2 linked regions of the Magnetospirillum sp. XM-1 genome follow. The protein of the gene in region 2 interacts with the protein of the main gene of each other region in a pairwise test. Links are inferred from orthologs where the notes say so. Each region holds a gene or a part of one and is shown on either strand. Other genes may lie near its edges.

Evidence for each region. Proteins that work in one complex are often made in the same cells at the same time.
Region 1: the proteins of parC (region 2) and rplL interact in binary tests that used the Escherichia coli proteins (3 or more experiments, as listed by UniProt). The link is inferred for Magnetospirillum sp. XM-1 from one-to-one orthologs.

The regions. Positions count from the first base shown.
Region 1 is NZ_LN997848.1:2,086,539-2,089,360, forward strand. It holds rplL (50S ribosomal protein L7/L12), read left to right. Parts: upstream 1-1,135; coding sequence 1,136-1,510; downstream 1,511-2,822. Other genes in the region: rplA (50S ribosomal protein L1), read left to right, coding at 1-257; rplJ (50S ribosomal protein L10), read left to right, coding at 571-1,086; rpoB (DNA-directed RNA polymerase subunit beta), read left to right, coding at 1,706-2,822. UniProt on the Escherichia coli protein: The binding site for several of the GTPase factors involved in protein synthesis (IF-2, EF-Tu, EF-G and RF3). Is thus essential for accurate translation.
Region 2 is NZ_LN997848.1:3,381,138-3,389,149, reverse strand. What follows is about bases 2,844-5,826. They hold parC (DNA topoisomerase IV subunit A), read left to right. Parts: upstream 2,844-3,215; coding sequence 3,216-5,438; downstream 5,439-5,826. Other genes in these bases: XM1_RS15650 (TRAP transporter substrate-binding protein), read left to right, coding at 5,670-5,826; XM1_RS15660 (TetR/AcrR family transcriptional regulator), read left to right, coding at 2,844-3,163. Also shown: XM1_RS15675 (enoyl-CoA hydratase family protein), read left to right, coding at 1-405; XM1_RS15670 (acyl-CoA dehydrogenase family protein), read left to right, coding at 463-1,647; XM1_RS15665 (SDR family NAD(P)-dependent oxidoreductase), read left to right, coding at 1,644-2,417; more of XM1_RS15660, read left to right, coding at 2,486-2,843; more of XM1_RS15650, read left to right, coding at 5,827-6,764; XM1_RS15645 (TRAP transporter large permease subunit), read right to left, coding at 6,827-8,012. UniProt on the Escherichia coli protein: Topoisomerase IV is essential for chromosome segregation; it is the principal protein responsible for decatenating newly replicated chromosomes. It relaxes supercoiled DNA.

The DNA.
Region 1 (2,822 bases), 1.3 Mb from region 2 along the record:
CCGTCAACGTGGCCGAGGCCGTCCGCGCCGCCAAGGCCGGTCAGGTCCAGTTCCGCGTCGAGAAGGCCGGTATCGTTCACGCCGGCATCGGCAAGGCCTCGTTCTCGGAAGAGAAGCTGGCCGAGAACGTCAAGGCGTTCGTCGATGCCATCAACAAGGCGAAGCCCCAGGGCGCCAAGGGCACCTACCTCAAGAAGGTGTCCATCAGCTCGACCATGGGCCCGGGCGTCAAGCTCGACGTCGCCACCCTGGCCTAAGGCCGGGGGACAAAAGGTTTCCCCGACCCGAGAGGGAAGGGGAGAAGGCGGAAGTTCCCTTTAAGGGGACTTCCAACCTGTCCGAGACCGTAGGTGCCCCGTCAAAGGGGCTTGAAGGGGTTCCCCGCCTGCGCAGACAGAGGTCAAAGAACGCTTCCGGTTCCCTTTTCGGGGGGATCGGCACGGCTTGAAGCTTCTGGGACAGGCCACCGGCCTTGCCGGGTGGTTCGCCACCCGACCAGGCCATGGGCAATGGACCGGAACCAGCCGCCATGATGGCGGGGACGTTTCGGCTCTATGTTTGGAGACGAAAGTGGACCGGACACAAAAGACAGAGTGGGTCGGCTCGCTGCAGGGAACGCTCGGAGACGTCGGGCTGGTGGTCGTCACCCATTATTCGGGTCTGACGGTCGCCGAGATGACTGATCTGCGCGGGAAGATGCGTGCGGCTGGCGCCACCTTCAAGGTGACCAAGAATCGTCTCACCAAGCTCGCCCTTGTGGGTACCGAGTTCGAGTCCATCGCCGACCTGTTCGTCGGGCCGACCGCCATCGCCGTTTCGCGCGATCCGGTCGCCGCCGCCAAGGTCGTCGCCGACTACGCCAAGACGAACGACAAGCTCAAGATCCTCGGTGGATCGCTGGGCCCGAATCGTCTGGACGTGGACGGCGTCAAGGCGCTCGCCACGCTGCCGTCGCTCGACGAACTGCGTGCCAAGCTGCTCGGCATGATTTCGACCCCGGCCACCCGTATCGCCGGCGTTCTTCAGGCGCCCGCAGGCCAGTTGGCCCGCGTCCTGAAGGCCAAGGCGGACAAGGACGCCGCGTGAGATTTTTGAACCAATCCCAAGCTTCAAGCTTTTACTAGGAGTGTTTTAAATGGCTGATCTTGCCAAGCTGGTTGACGACCTGTCCGCCCTGACCGTTCTCGAGGCCGCCGAGCTCTCGAAGATGCTGGAAGAGAAGTGGGGCGTTTCCGCCGCCGCTCCGGTGGCCGTCGCCGCCGTTGCCGCCGGTGCCGCTGCCCCGGCTGCCGAAGAGAAGACCGAGTTCGACGTGATCCTCGCCGACGCCGGCGAGAAGAAGATCAACGTCATCAAGGAAGTCCGCGCCATCACCGGCCTGGGCCTGAAGGAAGCCAAGGATCTGGTCGAGGCCGCTCCGAAGCCCGTCAAGGAAGGCGTGGCCAAGGACGAAGCCGAGAAGATCAAGAAGGTTCTGGAAGAGGCCGGCGCCAAGGTGCAGGTCAAGTAAGAACGCCTTCTGGTGTTTATCCAGGGGCCGGGATGCGGGTTTGCCGTATCCCGGCCTTCTGGCGCTTTACCGATCACCCCGTAAGGGTGGTCAAAACCTACCCTACGGGGCAGGGCCCCGCAGGGGGCATCCCGGGTGAACCCGGGCAGGACGAGTTTGTTGGGTTAAACCCCACGAAGAGGACGAGGAGCGGCAATGGCTAAATCCTATACGGGTCGCAAGCGTGTGCGCAAAAGCTTCGGGCGGATCCCCACCGTTGCGCCGATGCCGAACCTGATCGAGGTGCAAAAGAGCTCCTACGATCATTTCCTCCAGATGGACACCGCTCCCGAGCAGCGCGCCAATCTTGGCCTGCAGGAAGTCTTCAAGTCCGTCTTCCCGATCAAGGATTTCTCTGAGCGCGGAACCCTGGAGTTCGTGCGCTATGAGCTGGAGACCCCCAAGTACGACGTGGAGGAGTGCCAGCAGCGCGGCATGACCTTCGCGGCGCCCTTGAAGGTGACGCTCCGCCTGGTGGTGTGGGATATCGACGAGGACACCGGGTCCCGCTCCATCCGCGACATCAAGGAGCAGGACGTCTACATGGGCGACATGCCCCTGATGACGTCCAACGGCACCTTCGTCATCAATGGCACCGAGCGCGTCATCGTCAGCCAGATGCACCGTTCGCCGGGCGTGTTCTTCGACCACGACAAGGGCAAGACCCACTCGTCGGGCAAGTACCTGTTCGCCGCCCGCGTCATTCCCTATCGCGGCTCCTGGCTGGACTTCGAGTTCGACGCCAAGGACCTGGTCTATGTGCGCATCGACCGCCGCCGCAAGCTGCCGGTGACCACGCTGCTGTATGCGCTGGACGGCATGAACACCGCCGCGCTGCGCGCGTCGCGCGCCGCCGAGGGCAAGGGTCTCGAGCAGAGCGAGATCAAGGGCATGACCTCGGAAGAGATCCTGGCCTACTTCTACGGCAAGGTGACCTACACCCGCGGTCCCAAGGGCTGGAAGACTCCGTTCGACGCCGAGCGCCTGAAGGGCGTCAAGCTGGTCTCCGACCTGATCGACGCCAAGACCGGCGAGAAGGTGGCCGACGCCGGCACCAAGATGACGCCGCGCCTGGGCAAGAAGCTCAAGGAAGCCGGCCTGACCGACATCGTGGTCACGCCCGAGGACATGATCGGCCAGTATGTGGCCGAGGACATCATCAACGAGCAGACCGGCGAGATCTTCACCGAGGCCGGTGACGAGCTGACCGCCAATCTGGTGGCCGAGCTGGAGAAGGCGGGCATCAGCGAGCTGCCGGTGCTGGCCATCGACC
Region 2 (8,012 bases):
TCCAAGGTGGCCTTCCTGTTCGTGCGCGTCGGCCTGGCCGGCGCCGACATGGGCGCCTGCACCCTGCTGCCCCGCCTGATCGGGTTGAGCCGTGCCGCCGAGTTGCTCTACACCGGCCGCGCCATGGGCGGCGAGGAATCCGAGCGCGTCGGCTACTACAACTCGCTGCACGCCCCGGAAGAGCTGCTGGACGCCGCCAACAAGCTGGCCCATTCGCTGGCCAACGGCCCGACCTTCGGTCACGCCATGACCAAGAAGATGCTGTGGCAGGAGTGGAACCACGGTCTGGGCGAGTGCATCGAGGCAGAGGCCCAGGCCCAGGCCATCTGCATGCAGACCAAGGACTTCGAGCGCGCCTACATCGCCTTCGCCAACAAGCAGGCGCCGGTGTTCGAAGGTAACTGATCCCGGCTTATCCCCCCTCTCCCGCCTGCAGGAGAGGGGATACCTAAGGAAAATAAAATGAGCGATGCCACGTTCCTCGACTGGCCCTTTCTCGACGAGTCCCACCGCGCGTTCGCCGCGTCGCTCGAGGTCTGGGCCAACACCACCCTCCCAGAGGTGTGTCCCGAGGACGAGGCGCACGGCCCCGCCATGGACCAGACCGCCCGACGCCTGGTAACGGCTCTGGGACAGGCGGGGTTCCTTCGGGCGGCCATTCCGGCCGCCCACGGCGGGCGGGCAAAGGATTTCGATGTCCGGGCGCTCTGCCTGGGCCGCGAGATCCTGGCCCGCCATGCCGGTCTTGCCGATTTCGCCTTCGCCATGCAGGGTCTGGGCTCTGCTGCCATCACCTTGTTCGGCAACGAGCAGCAGCAGGCCCGCTATCTGCCCAAGGTGGGCACCGGCGAGATGATCGCCGCCTTCGCCATCTCCGAGGCCGACGCCGGTTCCGACGTGGGCGCCATGACCACCAAGGCGGTCCTGGACGGCGACCATTACGTCATCGACGGCGCCAAGACCTGGATTTCCAATGCAGGTCTGGCCGATTTCTATACCGTCTTCGCCCGCATCGGCGACGAGCCGGGGGCCAAGACCCTGGCGGCCTTCGTGGTGGACGCCTCCACGCCGGGCCTGTCGGTGTCCGAGCGCATCGACGTCATCGCGCCCCATCCGCTGGGCTCGCTCAAGTTCGAGAACATGCGGGTGCCCGCCGCCAACATGCTGGGCAAGCCCGGCGACGGCTTCAAGGTGGCCATGAGCGTGCTGGACGTGTTCCGCACCACGGTGGGCGCCGCCGCCCTGGGCTTTGCACGCCGCGCCATGGACGAGGCCCTGGCCCGTTCGGTCAAGCGCAAGGCCTTCGGCTCGCGCCTTGCCGATTTCCAGCTGATCCAGGCCAAGATCGCCGACATGGCGGTGGCCGTCGACACCTCGGCCCTGCTGATCTACCGCTCGGCCTGGACCAAGGACACGCACGGCGGACGGGTAACCCGCGAGGCCTCCATGGCCAAGCTGTGGGCTACCGAACAGGCCCAGATGGTCATCGATCAGGCGGTGCAGATCTTCGGCGGCCTGGGGGTGATCAGCGGCATGATGGTGGAACAGCTCTATCGCGAAATCCGCGCCTTGCGTATCTATGAAGGCACCAGCGAGATTCAGAAGCTGGTCATCGCCTCCAAGGTTTACGAAGGGTTGACCCTATGATGGGTGATTCCAGGCCGCTTGTCGGCCGTCATGCCCTGGTCACCGGCGGCGGTCGCGGCATCGGCGCCGCCATCGCCCGCCAGCTGCTGGTGTTGGGCGCCGCGGTGACCATCACCGGCCGCGACCAAAAGCGCCTGGACGAGGCGGCCGCCGCCATGGGCTGCCAGGGGCTGGCCGTGGACGTCACCGATCCGGCGGCCATCCAGACCGGCTTCGCTCGCGCATCGGCCCAGCTCGGCCCCATCGCCATCCTGGTCAACAATGCCGGCATCGCCAAGGCGGCGCCTTTCGCCCGGACCGATCTCGCCCTGTGGGACGACATCCTGCGCACCGACCTGACCGGCGCCTTCCTGTGCACCCAGGCGGCGCTGCCCGACATGCTGAAGGCCGGATGGGGCAGGGTGGTCAACGTGGCCTCGACCGCCGGACTGACCGGCATGGCCTATTGCGCCGCCTATTGCGCCGCCAAGCATGGTCTGGTGGGCATGACCCGCGCCCTGGCGGTGGAACTGGCCGCCAAGCCGGTAACGGTCAACGCCGTCTGCCCAGGCTATACCGAGACGGACATCGTCGAGGAGACGATCGCCAACATCGTGGCCAAGACCGGGCGGACGCGGGACGAGGCCCTGGCCGGACTGGTCGCCTCCAACCCGCAGAAGCGCCTGATCAAGCCGGAAGAGGTGGCCGAGGCGGTGGCTTGGCTGTGCCTGCCGGGCTCGGGCTCCATCACCGGCCAGAGCATCGCCGTGGCGGGTGGAGAGCTGATGTAGAGGTTGACCTCTGGCCAGGGGCGGGGTAGTCGGACTTTTAAATTCCTCCAACCAGGGCGGGACGCTGAATGGACAACAAGCCGGCTGCGGTTCACGACGTCAAGGCGCAGGTCGCTGACGAAACCCTGGTCGCCAGGCGGCGCGGCCAGATCATCGCCGCGGCGGTGGAGCTGTTCTCGCACCAGGGCTTCTACCGCACCACCATTCAGGACGTGGCCAAGAAGGCGGGCGTTTCGGCCGGTCTGATCTACCAGTATGTCAGCGACAAGGAGGACGTGCTGCTGCTCGCCCTTCTGTCGGTGCTGGAATCCTACAAGCACGAAATTCCGGCGGCGCTGGAAGGACTTTCCGACCCGCTGGAGCGCTTTCAGGCGGCGATCCGCGCCTATTGCCGGGTGGTGGACCAGCGGCGCGAGGCCACCGTCCTGGCCTATCGCTCCACCAAGTCGCTGCCCGACGACCGCCGCCGCCTGATCAAGGATTGCGAGATCGAGACCAACGGCATGATCGCCGCCTGCCTTGCCGATTGCATCAAGGCGGGGCTGATGCGCGAAGTGAATGTGGAGCTGGTGACCTACCAGCTGGTGACCTTCGCCCATTCCTGGGCGCTAAAGCACTGGCGGCTCAAGGAGCAGTGCGGGTTGGAGGAATATGTGGCCGAGGGCCTGGATTTCTTCGCCCATGCCCTGCTGACCCCCAAGGGTTGGCGCCAGTGGAAGAAGATGGCGGACGCCACGACCGGTTGACGTTGGCGGCCCATCGGGTACTATATCTGGCTTCAAAAGCCAGAGGACTGTAATGACCCAACCCGCCGTGACCGGCGAAATCCGCGAGACGCCGCTTGCCGAGGCCTTGGGCGAGCGCTATCTCGCCTATGCCATGTCCACCATCGTGTCGCGCTCGCTGCCCGATGTGCGCGACGGGTTGAAGCCGGTGCATCGCCGCCTGCTGTTCGCCATGCGCCAGTTGAAGCTGGACCCCAGCGGCGGCTTCAAGAAGTGCGCCCGCGTGGTCGGCGACGTCATCGGTAAGTACCATCCCCACGGCGACGTGGCGGTCTACGACACCCTGGTGCGTCTGGCCCAGGATTTCGCCGTGCGCTATCCCCTGGTGGAAGGCCAGGGCAATTTCGGCAATATCGACGGCGATAACGCGGCCGCCATGCGTTACACCGAGGCCAAGCTGACCGAGGTGGCCGCCGCCCTGATGGAAGGGCTCGACGAGGATTGCGTCGATTTCCGCCCCACCTATGACGGCACCGAGGAAGAGCCGGTGGTCATGCCGTCGGCCATCCCCAACCTGCTGGCCAATGGCTCGGCGGGCATCGCGGTGGGCATGGCGACCAGCATTCCGCCCCATAATCTGGGCGAGATCTGCGACGCGCTCGACCATCTGATCGCCAAGCCGGAATGCGACGTGGACGAGCTGATCGCCCACATGCCCGGCCCCGATTTCCCCACCGGCGGCGTGCTGGTGGAGACCAGCGCGGCCATCACCGAGGCCTACCGCACCGGCAAGGGCGCCTTCCGCGTGCGGGCCAAGTGGGCGGTGGAGAAGCTGTCCCACGGGCTGTACCAGATCGTCATCACCGAGATTCCCTATCAGGTGCAGAAGGCCAAGCTGATCGAGAAGATCGCCGAGCTTCTGTCCGAGAAGAAGCTGCCGCTGCTGGCCGACATCCGTGACGAATCCGCCGAGGACATCCGCCTCGTGCTGGAGCCCCGCAACCGCACCGTCGAGGCCGAACTGGTGATGGAGCAGCTGTTCCGCCAGACCGATCTGGAATCGCGCTTCTCGCTCAACATGAACGTGCTTGACGCGCAGGCGGTGCCGCGCGTCATGAACCTCAAGGAGGTGCTGCGCGCCTTCCTCGACCACCGCATGGTGGTGCTGGAACGCCGCGCCCGGCACCGGCTGGAAAAGATCGCCAAGCGCCTGGAGGTGCTGGAAGGATTCCTCAAGGTCTATGCCGACCTCGACAAGGTCATCAAGATCATCCGCTTCGCCGACGAGCCCAAGGCCGAGCTGATCAAGACCTTCAAGCTGTCCGAGGTGCAGGCCGAGGCCATCCTCAATATGCGGCTGCGCTCCTTGAACAAGCTGCAGGAGCTGGAGATCAAGACCGAGCACGCCGAATTGTCGGCGGAGAAGGCCGATCTCGAGGCGCTGCTGGCCGACGAATCCCGCCGTTGGGCCGCCATCGCTGCCCAGGTGGCCGAGACCCGCAAGGCCTTCGGCGGCCACACCCAGCTGGGCAAGCGCCGCACGGAGCTGGGCGACGCCCCTTCCGCCGTGGTGGTGCCCATCGAGGCCTATGTGGAGCGCGAAGCCATCACCATGGTGCTGTCCGAGAAGGGCTGGATCAGGGCGCTCAAGGGTCATTCCGACAATCCCGACGCGCTCAAGTTCAAGGAAGGCGACCAGCTGGGATTCCTGCTCAAGGCCTGGACCACCGACAAGATCCTGATCTTCGCCACCGACGGGCGCTTCTACACCATCGGCGGCGATAAGCTGCCGTCGGGCCGCGGCCATGGCGAGCCCTTGCGCCTGATGATCGATCTGGCTGGTGACGTGGACATCGCCGCCGTGCTGGTCCACAAGCCCGGGCGCAAGCTGCTGCTGGCCACCAATTCCGATCGCGGCTTCGTGGTCGAGGAGAACGAAGTCCTGGCCCAGACGCGGGCGGGCAAGATGGTCCTCAACTGCGCCGACGGTGAAAAGGCCAAGTTCTGCCTTCCCTTCGAGGGCGACGCCGTCGCCGTCATCGGCGAGAACCGCAAGCTGCTGGTGTTCATGGCGGACGAGATTCCGGTGATGAGCCGGGGCAGGGGCGTCATCTTGCAGAAGTACCGCGACGGCGGCATGGCCGACATCAAGGTCTTCACCCTGGCCGAGGGCCTGAGTTGGCCGCTGGGCGAGCGCACCCGCACCGAAGCCGACCTTACCCCCTGGCTGGGCAAGCGCGCCTCGGTCGGCCGCCTGCCGCCCACCGGATTCCCCAGGAATAACCGGTTCTCCTGAATATCCAAGACGTCATGGCCGGGCTTGTCCCGCCCATCCACGCCTTTTTAGGCGGCACCGCGTGGATCGCCGGATCAAGTCCGGCGATGACGACGGTGGAACGGGTGTCCCTGGATGGGATATTACGGTTTTCCGTAATGGCCGTCGCGTTGCGTCCCCCTTGCATTGGTGTAGGATAATTTCCACCTGATCCGGATCAACCGGTAAAAAGTTTTCTGGGAGGAGACTTTAATGCAGCGACGTAAATTTCTGACCGGCGCCGCCGTGGGCGCGGCCGCGGCCTCGACCACGATTGCCGCTCCGGCCATCGCGCAGAGCATGCCCGAGATCAAGTGGCGCCTGGCGTCCAGCTTCCCCAAGAGCCTGGACACCATCTACGGCGCCGGCGAGGTGCTGGCGAAAAGGGTCGCCGAGGCCACCGACGGCAAGTTCCAGATCCGCGTCTTTGCCGGCGGCGAGATCGTCCCCGGCCTGCAGGTGCTGGACGCCGTGCAGAACGGCACCGTCGAATGCGGCCATACCGTCAGCTACTATTACGTCGGCAAGGACGCCACCTTCGGCTTCGACGCCTCCATGCCCTTCGGCGCCAATACCCGCCAGCAGAATTCCTGGCTGTACCATGGCGGCGGCATGGCGCTGATGCGCGAGTTCTTCGCCAAGTACAACATGCTGAACTTTCCCTGCGGCAACACCGGCACCCAGATGGGCGGCTGGTTCCGCAAGGAGATCAAGACCGTCGAGGACCTGAAGGGCCTCAAGTTCCGCATCGGCGGCTATGCCGGCAAGGTGCTGACCAAGCTGGGCGTGGTGCCGCAGCAGATCGCCGGCGGCGATCTCTACCCCGCCCTGGAAAAGGGCACCATCGACGCCGCCGAATGGGTCGGCCCCTATGACGACGAGAAGCTGGGCTTCAACAAGGTGGCTCCCTACTACTACTACCCCGGCTGGTGGGAAGGCGGCCCCTGCGTCTCGGCCCTGGTCAACAAGAACGAGTGGGAAAAGCTGCCCAAGCACTACAAGGCGGTGTTCGAGGCGGCGGCGGCCGAGGCCAATCTGGACATGAGCGCCAAGTACGACGTGCTCAACCCGCCGGCGCTCAAGCGCCTGATCGCCAACGGCACCCAGCTGCGTCCGTTCTCCAAGGACATCATGCTGGCCTGCTACAAGGCGGCCCAGGAAACCTATGCCGAGGAATGCGCGACCAATCCCAACTTCAAGAAGGTCTTCGACCATTGGAGCGCCTATCTGGCCGAGCAGCGCTCCTGGTTCAGCGTCGCCGAGGCCGGCTTCGACAACTTCATGCTCTACGGCGTCCCCAAGAAGTAGTCTCGGGAAACCGCAAAAGGAAAGCCCCGCACCGGAAGGTGCGGGGCTTTTTCGTTGCTCCGTTACTTGCTGTCGGGGCCGCCATACATGCCGCCGCCGAACTCGCCCTGCGGCACCTCGATCTGGATTTTCGAGGTGTCGATGTCGGCGGCCTTGTCGATGCCGCCGGTGACCAGGTCGGGAAAGGCGATGACCAGGCCGACCATGATGATCTGGATGATCACGAACGGAACGGCGCCCCAGTAGATCTGGCCGGTGGTGATCTTGGGCGTCAGCTTGCCGGTGATCTTGTCCACGTAATCGGTCTTGGGCGCCACGCTGCGCAGGTAGAACAGCGCGAAGCCGAAGGGCGGGTGCATGAACGAGGTCTGCATGTTGACGCCCAGCAGCACGCCGAACCAGATCAGGTCGATGCCCAGCTTTTCGGCCACCGGTCCCAGCAGGGGAACCAGGATGAAGGCCAACTCGAAGAAATCGAGGAAGAAGGCCAGCACGAACATCAAGACGTTGACGACGATCAGGAATCCCAGCTTGCCGCCCGGCAGGCCGGTCAGCAGGTGCTCGACCCACAAATCGCCGTTGACGCCGCGGAACACCAGGCCGAACACGGTGGAGCCCACCAGGATGAACACCACGAAGCACGACAGCTTGGCGGTGGTGTCCATGGCCTGGCGCATCAGGGCCCAGTCCAGCTTGCGCTTCATCAGCGCCAGGATCATGGCGCCGGCCGCGCCCATGGCGCCGCCTTCCGTGGGAGTGGCGACGCCGATGAAGATGGTGCCCAGCACCAGGAAGATCAGGATCAGCGGGGGCACCAGGCAGGTCACGGTGCGCACCAGCAGGGCCATGCCGCGTAAGGAGCGGGCCTCGGGCGGCAGGGCCGGGGCGAAGTCCGGCTTGATCATGGTGACCAGGAAGATGAAGCCGGCATAAAGGCCGGTCAGCACGAAGCCGGGGAGGAAGGCGCCCTGGTACATGTCGCCCACCGAACGGCCCAACTGGTCGGCCATGATGATGAGGACCAGGGATGGCGGGATGATCTGGGCCAATGTGCCCGAGGCGGCGATGACGCCGGACGCCACCCGGCGGTCATAGCCGTAGCGCAGCATGATGGGCAGCGAGATCAGGCCCATGGAAATCACCGACGCCGCCACCACGCCGGTGGTCGCCGCCAGCAGGGCGCCGACGAAGACTACCGCATAGGCCAGGCCGCCGCGGATGGGGCCGAACAGCTGGCCGATGGTGTCC